DNA from 2 places in the Duganella hordei genome. Region 2 is predicted to be linked to the other one. Evidence: predicted binding sites of a transcription regulator. Region 2 holds the regulator's gene; the other holds the start of a gene.
The links. The regulator FNR, encoded in region 2, switches genes on or off when oxygen is low (the NO sensors DNR and NnrR bind a similar motif). The targets are predictions, from matches to a motif close to TTGATNNNNATCAA.
Positions count from the first base shown of each region.

Region 1: a site for FNR is predicted at 2,407-2,420, ahead of ABWW33_RS27750 (bacteriohemerythrin). Genes of this name have one in related genera too.

Region 1 is NZ_BPWI01000017.1:102,634-107,950, reverse strand. Features, by position in the region: gene ABWW33_RS27760 (acetate/propionate family kinase) at 1-932, opposite strand, end outside; gene ABWW33_RS27755 (bifunctional enoyl-CoA hydratase/phosphate acetyltransferase) at 929-2,332, opposite strand; gene ABWW33_RS27750 (bacteriohemerythrin) at 2,491-2,892, shown strand; gene ABWW33_RS27745 (universal stress protein) at 2,916-3,743, shown strand; gene ABWW33_RS27740 (PAS domain S-box protein) at 3,989-5,317, shown strand, end outside.
Region 2 is NZ_BPWI01000001.1:839,661-844,977, reverse strand. Features, by position in the region: gene ABWW33_RS03570 (efflux transporter outer membrane subunit) at 1-34, opposite strand, end outside; gene yghU (glutathione-dependent disulfide-bond oxidoreductase) at 169-1,011, opposite strand; gene ABWW33_RS03560 (TraR/DksA family transcriptional regulator) at 1,159-1,545, shown strand; gene fnr (fumarate/nitrate reduction transcriptional regulator Fnr) at 1,567-2,370, opposite strand; gene ABWW33_RS03550 (response regulator) at 2,539-3,177, opposite strand; gene ABWW33_RS03545 (response regulator) at 3,167-4,678, opposite strand; gene ABWW33_RS03540 (response regulator) at 4,675-5,088, opposite strand; gene ABWW33_RS03535 (sensor histidine kinase) at 5,075-5,317, opposite strand, start outside.

The DNA.
Region 1 (5,317 bases), on a different contig from region 2:
TGCACCAGCCGGTGTTCGAACAGCGCGATGGCCTGGCGCGCGGCCGCCGTGCCGCTGGCGCGCAGCGTGCGCATGTCGGCCGACAGGCCGGACACGCCCAGCAGACCGGACTCGCGGTACAGCAGGTTCTCGATGCGTTGCGGCGTCCAGCCCTGGCGCAGCAGGTACAGCAGCACGCCGGGATCGACGGCGCCGCTGCGGGTGCCCATCATCAGGCCGTCCAGCGCGGAAAAGCCCATGCTGGTGGCGATGCTGCGGCCGGCGCGCATCGCGCACACGCTGGCGCCGTTGCCCAGGTGCGCCATCAGCACGCGTCCGCCGGCGCGCCGCGTCAGCGTCGCCAGGCGGGCGGCCAGGTAGCGGTAGGACAGGCCGTGAAAGCCGTAGCGGCGGATGCCCTCGGCGCGCAACGCCTGCGGCAGCGCGAACAGCTGTTCCTCGGCCGGCAGGCTGGCGTGGAAGCCGGTGTCGAAGCAGCCGATCTGCGGCACGTCGGGATAGGCGCGGCGGCAGGCCCGCACCGCCGCCAGGTTGTGCGGCTGGTGCAGCGGCGCCAGCGGCGCCAGCGTGTCGAGGTAGGCCAGCGCGTCGTCGTCGAGGCGGATCGAGGCGGCGTGGCGCTCGCCGCCGTGCACGATGCGGTGCGCCACCGCCGCCAGCCGCGCCGGCCCGGCGTGCTCGTCGAGCAGCGTGCGCAGCCGCCGCAGCGCCCGTTCGAACGGGTCGCCGTCGCCGGACGCCAGCGGCGCCGGCTGCGCGTCCGAGGCCGGCGCGTGCAGGCTGACCTGCGGCTGGCCGCCGGGCTCCAGGCCTTCCGCCACGCCGCTCAGGATGGCCGCCTGGGTGTGCCCGCCACGGCAAGGGTAGAGCGCGAACTTGAGCGAAGAGGAGCCGGCGTTGACCGCCAGCACCACGCGGCGGTAGTCGCTCATGGCCGCTGCTGCCGGTAACTGTGCGCCAGCAGCAGCGCCAGCGCGGCCGAGGCGGTGCGGGCGGCGGCGCCGTCGGCGCGGCTGGTCAGGGCGATCGGCACGCGCGCCCCCAGCACCACGCCGCAGACGGCGGCGCCGGCCAGGTATTCGAGCTGCTTGGCCAGCAGGTTGCCGGCCTCCAGGTCGGGCGCGATCAGGATGTCGGCGTGGCCGGCCACCGTCGAGACGATGCCCTTGGCGCGCGCGGCCGCCGGCGAGATGGCGTTGTCGAAGGCCAGCGGGCCGTCGAGCAGCGCGCCGTGGATCTGGCCGCGCTCGGCCATCTTGCACAGGGCGGCCGCGTCCAATGTCGACGGCATCTTCGGCGTCACCGTCTCGACCGCCGACAGGATGGCGACCCGCGGCTCGGCGATGCCCAGCACGTGCGCCAGGTCGACGGCGTTCTGCACGATGTCGACCTTGTCGAGCAGCGTAGGCTGGATGTTCAGCGCGCCGTCGGAAATGAGCAGCACCTTGTCGTACAGCGGCACCTCGGTATGGAACACATGGGTCAGCCGGCGCGCGGTGCGCAGCGCCGGCTCGGCCAGCACGGCGGCGATCAGCTCGTCGGTATGCAGGCTGCCCTTCATCATCATGTCGACCTCGCCGGCGGCGGCCATCGCGGCCCCGCGCGCGGCGGCCGCGTGGCTGTGCGGAACGTCGACCAGCGTGACGCCTTCCAGCGAACGGCCGGCGGCCTCGGCCACTGAGCGCAGCCGCTCCCGCGGCCCGATCAGCAGCGGCACGATCAGGCCGTGCTGCGCCGCGTCCAGCGCGCCGCACAGCGATGGGCCGTCGCACGGGTGGACCACGGCGCAGCGCAGCGGCGCCAGCGGGGCGGCCCTGGCCAGCAGGCCGGCGTAGTGGGTGTGCGCCTGCGACAGGTTCAGCTGGGGCAGCTGGGCGCGCGGCCGGCGCACCTTCTCGCCGGGGGCGATGACGGTGGCCACGCCGGTCAGCACCACCGCGCCGGTCTGGTTCTTGATTTCGCAATCGAGCAGCACATGCTTGTTGACGTCATCCTTGGCCGTCACCGTGGCGGTGATGCGCAGCTCGTCGCCGATGCGCACCGGCTTCAGGAACTGCAGCGTCTGCGCCAGGTAGATCGTGCCGGGGCCGGGCAGGGCCGTGCCCAGCAGGCGCGAGATCAGCGCCGCGCCCCACATGCCGTGCGCGATGACGCCATGGAACAGCGTGTGATCGGCGTATTCCGGATCGACGTGGGCGGGGTTGACGTCGCCCGAGACCGCGGCGAAGGCGAGGATGTCTTCCTTGGTCAGGCGGCGGCTCAGGCGGGCGTTCTGGCCGACGCTTAACTCGTCGTAGGTGATGTTTTGTATGGTGTCGTCGGATTCATTCATGGGATGCCCGCAAAGGTGCGCTGCCGGAACGGAAGGCTTGCGAGGCAGTGTAGTGAGCGGGATAGCCGAAGTATTTGATCTGGATCAAATACAGCCGGAACCCCGGCCAACCATAATCGTTGCATCGACCACCAAGGATCGCGATTGTGGAGGACATCATGGAAACGACAGGCTGGAGCGCCGACATGGCGCTGGGGATCCCGCTGTTCGACGAGGCGCACCAGGCCCTGGCCGAGCAGGTCAAGCAGCTGCTGGACGGGCCGGACGAGCAATTCGAGGCCGGCATGGCGCGGCTGACCGACGCGCTGGAGGAGGATTTCCGGCTGGAGGAGTCGCTGATGGAGGCGATCGATTATCCGGCGATCTGCTCGCACCGCGAACAGCACGCCCGGGTGCTGGCCACGCTGCACGGGCTGGAGCCGGGCGACATCGCCGCCGGACGCAAGGCCGCCGGCCTGATCCTGCCGTGGTTCGAACTGCACCTGGCCACCGCCGATACCGCGCTGGCCATCGCGCTGCAGGCGATGGGGCAGGCCGCGCCGGCGGGCGCCGCGTCGTAGCGATCACACACCGAGGAGCAAATATGTCATACAAGACGATATTGGTGCACGCCGGAGCGTCGGCGCGCGCCGGCCACATAGCCGCTTGCGCCAGCCGCATCGCCATCGCCGAACAGGCCCATCTGGTCGGCCTGGCCAGCACGGGCATCAACCCGCTGATGTATGAGTGCAATGCGGCGGCGGCCGGCATCCCGCTGCTGCCGCAAGACTTGAGCGGGCTGATCGAGCCGGCCCGGCAGGCGCTGGACCAGTTCACCGCCACGGCCAGCGGGCTGGGCGTGGCGTCGTCTGAAGTGCGCCTGAGCGACGACAGCATGATCGACAGCCTGGTGCTGCAGTCGCGCTATTGCGATCTGGTCGTCGTCGGCCAGGCCGGCCACGGCTACCCTGCGGACGATACCTTGCCGCAGGAGCTGATCCTGCATTGCCCGCGGCCGGTGCTGGTGATCCCCCGCGAGGGCAGCTTCGAGCGCCTCGGCGAGCGGCCGCTGCTGGCCTGGGACGGCGGCATGGCGGCCAGCCGCGCCATCGCCGCCGCGCTGCCGCTGCTGCGGAAGGCGGCGCTGGTGACGCTGGCGGTGTTCAATCCGCAACAGGTGTACGGCGCGCACGGCCAGCAGCCCGGGGCCGACCTGGCCGCTTATCTGGCGCGTCACGGCGTCAAGCTCGACGTGGTGGTGCGCCAGGCCGACGACGTCGGCGAGGGCCTGCTGTCGCTGGCGGCCGAGGTCGATGCCGACCTGCTGGTGATGGGCTGCTACGGGCACACGCGCTTCCGCGAACTGCTGCTGGGCGGCGCCACGCGCAGCATACTGAACCGCATGACGCTGCCGGTGCTGATGACGCGCTGACTGTCGGCGGCAAACCACTTCACGACTCGGAGCCCACACTGTGCTATTGTGGGCACAAGTTACAGGTTTTATCTCCATACTTCGCGACGTCCCATCATTCAGCCCGCATGCGCACTGCGGGTTGCCTCGGCCTCCACCGCCTAGTTGTTGCTCATAACGCACTTCTTTCACGACCTCCGCCCCGCGCCGCCATGCGCAACGGATGCTCGTGCCAATTCCATTATGTGACACCGGGGAGAAATATCTTGATCGTCGACCGCTCGCTGTACGATGGGCAACTGCTATTGAAGGCGGGGGCGCTGCAGGACGCCATTTTCAACAGCGCCAATTTCTCCAGCATCGCCACCGACGCCCAGGGCGTGATCCAGATTTTCAATGTCGGCGCCGAGCGCATGCTGGGCTACAAGGCCGCCGACGTGATGGACAAGATCACCCCGGCCGACATTTCCGATCCGCGCGAGCTGATCGCGCGCGCCGCCGCGCTCAGCCTGGAACTGGGCACGCGGATCACGCCGGGCTTCGAGGCGCTGGTGTTCAAGGCCTCGCGCGGCATCGAGGATATCTACGAACTGACCTATATCCGCCAGGACGGCAGCCGCTTCCCGGCCATGGTGTCGGTGACGGCGCTGCGCGACGACCAGGAAACCATCATCGGCTATCTGCTGATCGGCACCGACAACACCGCGCGCAAGCGCGCCGAGGAGGCGTTGCAGAAGGCCGGCGCGCTGCAAAACGCGATCTTCAACAGCGCCAACTTCTCCAGCATCGCCACCGATGCGCAGGGCGTGATCCAGATTTTCAACGTCGGCGCCGAGCGCATGCTGGGCTACAAGGCCGCCGACGTGATGAACAAGATCACCCCGGCCGATATTTCCGATCCGCTGGAGGTGATCGCGCGCGCCCATACGCTGAGCATCGAGCTGGGCACGCCGATCACGCCGGGCTTCGAGGCGCTGGTGTTCAAGGCATCGCGCGGCATCGAGGATATCTACGAGCTGACCTATATCCGCCAGGATGGCAGCCGCTTCCCGGCCATGGTGTCGGTGACGGCGCTGCGCGACGACCAGGGCGACATTATCGGCTACCTGCTGATCGGCACCGACAACACCGTGCGCAAGCAGGTCGAAGCCGAGCAGGCGCTGCTCGACCAGCGGCTGCGCGACCAGCAGTTCTACACCCGCTCGCTGATCGAGTCGAACATCGACGCGCTGATGGCGACCGACCCGCGCGGCATCATCACCGACGTCAACCAGCAGATGGAGTCGCTGACCGGCTGCACCCGCGATGAACTGATCGGCGCGCCGTTCAAGAACTACTTCACCGATCCGGCACTGGCCCAGGCGGGCATCTCGCGCGTGCTGCGCGAGGGCAAGCTGACCAATTACGAGCTGACCGCGCTGTCGCGCGAAGGCCTGGAAACGGTGGTGTCGTTCAACGCCTCCACCTTCCACGACCGCGACCGCAAGCTGCAGGGCGTGTTCGCGGCGGCGCGCGACGTCACCGACCGCAAGCATTTCGAGCACAAGCTGCAGGAAAACAATGTCGAACTGGCAAGCGCGAAGGCGGCGGCGGAA
Region 2 (5,317 bases):
CCGCCGTCGGCGGCGCGACGTTGGTGTGGTACATGACATGCTCTCGTTTGGGCCGAACGGGCTTTTACTATGAGAGCAAGTGAGTGAAAAAACCATGATCCAGATCAAAACGCACCGCAGGCACGGTGTTTCAGTGCCTCGGTCCGACGTCGATGCCAGCGGCCGGCGTCAGTCCAGATCCGCGGCGTCGTGCCGCTCCAGCACCTGGTCTTGGGGGTTGCCGAACGTGCGGTTCACCTTGCGGCCGCGGATGACGGCCGGACGCGCGGCGATCTCGTCGGCCCAACGCCGCACATGCCGGTACTCGTGCACCGACAGGAATTCGGCGGCGCTGTACAACTGCCCCAGCACCATGCCGCCGTACCACGGCCAGACCGCCATGTCGGCGATCGTGTACTCGTCACCGGCGACGTAGCGGTGTTCGGCCAGCTGGCGGTCCAGCACGTCGAGCTGGCGCTTGGTTTCCATCGCATAGCGGTCGATTGGATATTGCAGCTTTTCCGGCGCGTAGGCGTAAAAGTGGCCGAAGCCGCCGCCGACAAACGGCGCCGAACCCATCTGCCAGAACAGCCAGTTCAGGGTTTCGGTGCGCGCCGCCGTTTCCGTGGGCAGGAAGGCGCCGAACTTTTCCGCCAGATACATCAGGATGGAGCCGGACTCGAACACGCGCAGCGGCTGCGCGCCGCTGCGGTCGACCAGCGCGGGGATCTTGGAGTTGGGATTGACCGCCACAAAGCCGCTGGAGAACTGGGCGCCCTCGTTGATGCGGATCAGCCAGGCGTCGTATTCGGCGCCGCCATGGCCGAGCGCCAGCAGCTCTTCCAGCATGATGGTGACCTTCACGCCGTTGGGCGTGCCCAGCGAATACAGTTGCAGCGGATGCTTGCCGACCGGCAGTTCCTGTTCGTGGGTGGCGCCGGCGACCGGGCGGTTGATGTTGCCGAACGTGCCGCCCGACGATGCCGGCGCGACCCAGATCGCCGGCGGTACATACTTCGATGGATCCGTCATGCATCTCTCCTCACAGTGAGCGTGCAAGCTGCTGCTTGCGCGCGAAAAACCATTCTATCCGAAGCCGGCCCTTTTTGATTTGCATCAATCAAATTGCACGGGCGAGTCTCTACGATGGCTGCATTGAACAAGTGAATGGAGATCGACATGAGTCCCGACAGCAGCGCCCACGTCATAGACGAGCTCAACAGTAGTCTGCTGCTGCGGCGCCGCGAACTGGCGCAGCAGTTGCGCCAGCGCCTGCACCAGGCCGACGAGCAACAGCAGATGGCGCTGTTTAATAGCTACGCGATCGATGCCGACCAGGCCGAAGCGTGCCAGCTCAGCGACACCGACATCGCGCTGCTCAATCACGAATTGATGGAATTGCGCGCCGTCGACGAGGCGCTGGAACGCGTGCGCGCGGGCAGCTACGGCACCTGCGTGCAGTGCGGCGCGGCCATCGCGGCGGCCCGTTTGCGGGCCGAGCCCAGCGCCCAGACGTGCGTGGATTGCCAGACGGCGGTCGAACGGTCGGGACGCGCGCCGGGCTGAGCCGGCGGCAGGCTCACTGCCTCAGGCCACCGCCGGCGTGCGGCCGAGCGCCTTGGCGGCCACCTTGGTGCCGTCCTGGTCGGCGCCGGTCGCCAGCGCCTCGAGGCTGGCGCGGTCGACAATGGTCAGGTCGCGCTTGTCGACCCGTATCCAGCCGTTGCTGCGAAAGCGCGACAGCAGCCGGCTGATGCTTTCGATGGTCAGGCCCAGGTAGTCGCCGATGTCCTCGCGCGACATGCGCAGCTGGTAGCTGTTGGGGGAGTAGCCGCGCGCCGCATAGCGCGTCGACAGATTCAGCAGGAACAAGGCGAAGCGCTGCTCGGCCCGCATATTGGCGAGAAACATCATCGCGTTTTGCTCGCGCATGATTTCCTGGCTCATGATGCGGTGGAAGTGCTGCAGCAGCTGCGGCACGTCGGCGAACAATTCCTGCAGCCGGGCGAACGGGATCTCGCACACTTCGCTGTCTTCCAGCGCCACCACGCCGCAACCGTGCTGGCCGGTGCCGATGGCGTCCATGCCCAGCAGCTCGCCGGCCATCTGGAAGCCGGTAATCTGCTGCTCGCCGCGGTGGTTGACGCGCGAGGTCTTGAAATGGCCGAAACGCACGGCATACAGGTTGTTGAACGGCTGTTCCATGCGGCACAGGTTTTCGTCGCGTTCGACGCGGCGGCGGCGGCCGATGATCTTGTCGAGGCGGCTGACCTCGGCGTCGTTCAGCCCCACCGGCAGGCACAGGTTCTTCAAGCCGCACATCGCGCATTTGTTCTGGCTGCTGCTCACGGCACCGCCATTGTGTGTTGCCAGTTGGAGGTTGGTCGTCATGTTCGCTGCTCCCTGTTGTGTTTTTCGCAGCATCTGAGCGTTGGCTGCGGTATGGAGACAGTATCGGCGATCGGCGGCCGCGCGGTTATCGGGCTTCGCTGCCGTGTCGCGTAGGGGAGTCCGGACAGAAATCTGTAGGGCTTCCCCTACAACCTTTGCAATATGAAACTAGATGATGCCGTGCTCCAACGCATACCGGGTCAGCTCGGCATTGCTGTCGAGGCCCATTTTCTCCAGGATGCGGGCGCGGTAGGTGGTCACCGTGTTGGGGCTCAGGTGCAGCGTCTCGCCGATGCGCACCAGCGATTCGCCGGCCGCGATCAGCTTGAACACCTCCAGCTCGCGGTTCGACAGCGCCTCGAGCTTGCCCACCTCGCCGCCGCCGATCAGGCTGGCCAGCTTTTCCAGCAGGGCCGGGCTCACGTGCTTGCCCCCGGATGCGGCCTTGCGCACCGCCGCCACCAGCGCCGTGGTTGGCGCATCCTTGGTCAGGTAGCCGGCCGCGCCCAGCTTGAGCGCGCGCACGGCGTAGATATCTTCGGCGTAGGTGCTCAGCATCAGCACCGCCAGCTTGGGCCGCTCGGCGCGCAACTGCTTGAGCAGCTCCAGCCCGTTCTTGCCGGGCATGGTGATGTCGAGCAGCGCCACGTCGAATTCCTGCGCCTGCGCCAGCTGCAGCGCCTCGTTGGCGTTGCAGGCTTCGCCGTCGACGCGGATGTCGTCGACCGTGCTCAGCATCAAGCGCACGCCGTTGCGGGCGATCGCGTGGTCGTCGACCAGCAGCACGCGGATGGGATTATTGCTCATGGTGTGCGTCCAATGGCAGGCGCAGCAGCAGGGTCGTGCCCTGCCCCGGCCTGCCGGTGATTTTCAATTCGCCGTCGAAATGACGGCTGCGTTCGTGCATGCCGAGGATGCCCCAGGACTCGCGATTGAGCAAGCGCTCGGCCGCGATACCCTTGCCGTCGTCGTCGATGCGCAGCTGCAGCACGCCGTCGGCGTAGTCTACCCGCAGCTGCACCGCGCTGGCCTCGGCGTGCCGCACCACATTGGTCAGCGCTTCCTGCGCGATGCGGAACAGCATCGTGCTGCGCTCGGCGCCCAGCTCCAGCGCCGACGCGGCCGGGCTGATGGCGCAGGCGCAGTGCAGGCCGGAGCGGCGTTCGATCTGCTCCGCATACCATTCCAGCGCGGCCCACACGCCCAGCTGGTCGAGCACGCTGGGCCGCAGGTCGGTGATGACCCGGCGCACCGTCTCGATCGCGTCCTGGGCCAGTCCGGCCGCCTCGGCCAGCAAGGGCTCGGGCGCCGCACCGGCCGCCGCGCCGCGGTCCATGCTGACCGAGATATAGGCCTTGATGCCGGTCAGCAGGCCGCCCAGCTCGTCATGGATTTCCTGGGCGATGCGCTTGCGCTCGTGTTCCTTGATTCTTTCCTGGTGCGCCGCCAGGTCGCGCTGCGCCTGCTGCGACGCCAGCAAGGCCTGTTCAGTCAGCTTATTCTGGGTGATGTCGATCATGATGCCCTGCATGAACAGCGGCCGTCCCTCGTCGTCGCGCACCAGCTCGGCCTGGTCGCGGAACCACAGCGCCTGGCCGTCGCGTGCCGACAGCCGGTATTCCAGCCGCAGCGGGCTGCCGTCGCGGCGGCAATCGTCCAGCGCGCGCAGCGTGGACGCGCGCTGCGCCGGATCCATCTGCCGCCCGTGCAGCCCGGGGTCGGCCAGCCACTCGGCGGGGGTGAAGCCAAGCATGCCGATCTGCGGACTGATGTAGCGCAGCGCGCCGCCCTCGCCCAGCTCGGCGATGTAGGTGATGGCCTGCATCTGCTCGACCAGCGTGCGGAACTGCGCCTCGGCCTGGCGCTTGTCGTTGAGCAGGCGCTGCTCGCGCAGCATGCGGTGGATCGCCCCCGGCAGGAATTCCAGGTAGCGGCCGTCGACGTCCTTGACCAGGTAGTCGCGCGCGCCGCGCCGCATCGCCTCGGCCGCCACGGCGGCGCTGTCGGCCCCGGTCAGCATCATCACCGGGATGGCCTGGCCGGCGCCGTCGGCGTTCAGGTGGGCCAGGAATTCGAGGCCGGTCAGGTCCGGCAGATGGTAGTCGAGCAGGATGCAGTCGGGCCGCTGCTCGCGCGCCAGCTCGAGCCCGCGCTCGCCGCTGTCGGCCTCCAGCAGCGCAAAGCCGCCGGTGGCATCGGCAGCGAAGGCGCGCCGGCACGCCATGCGGTCGACCACGTCATCCTCGACGATCAGCACCCGCAATACCGCTGGGGCGCCGGCGCCGTTGTCGGCAAGGTCGGCGTTCACGGCATCTCGCTGATGGTCCAGTACAGGTCGATCGAGCGCATCATCTCGACGAAGCGGCGGTAGTCGACCGGCTTGGCCATGTAGCCGGCCACGCCCAGGTCGAAGCTGCGCACCTTGTCCTGCTGCTCCTCGGAGGTGGTCAGCACCACCACCGGGATGCGCCGCAGCGACGGGTCGAGCTTGATCTGCTGCAGGAACTCGATGCCGTTCATGATCGGCATGTTCAAGTCCAGCAGGATGATGCAGGGCCGTTCCTGCGCCGGGTCGCGCAGATACTCCAGGCCAGCCTCGCCGTTTTCCATGCTGATCACGGCGTTGCCGACGTGGATTTCCTTCAATGCCCGCTTGATCGTCATGATGTCGACGTGGTCGTCTTCGACCAGCAGGATGGGTTTGTTACTCACTTTCATGGGCTTGTCCTGTTCTGGGTTGCGACGGAGAGGACTTGGGCAGCGTGAACCAGAACGTGCTGCCCTGCCCGGTCTGCGATTCAAGCCAGATCCGTCCCTGATACATTTCTACGATTTTCTTGGCCAGCGCCAGCCCCACGCCGGTGCTCTCGACCCGGTCGCGCGAGGCCAGCGTCTGGAACAGCTGGAAGATGCGCTCGAAATGGCGCTGCTCGATGCCGGGGCCGTT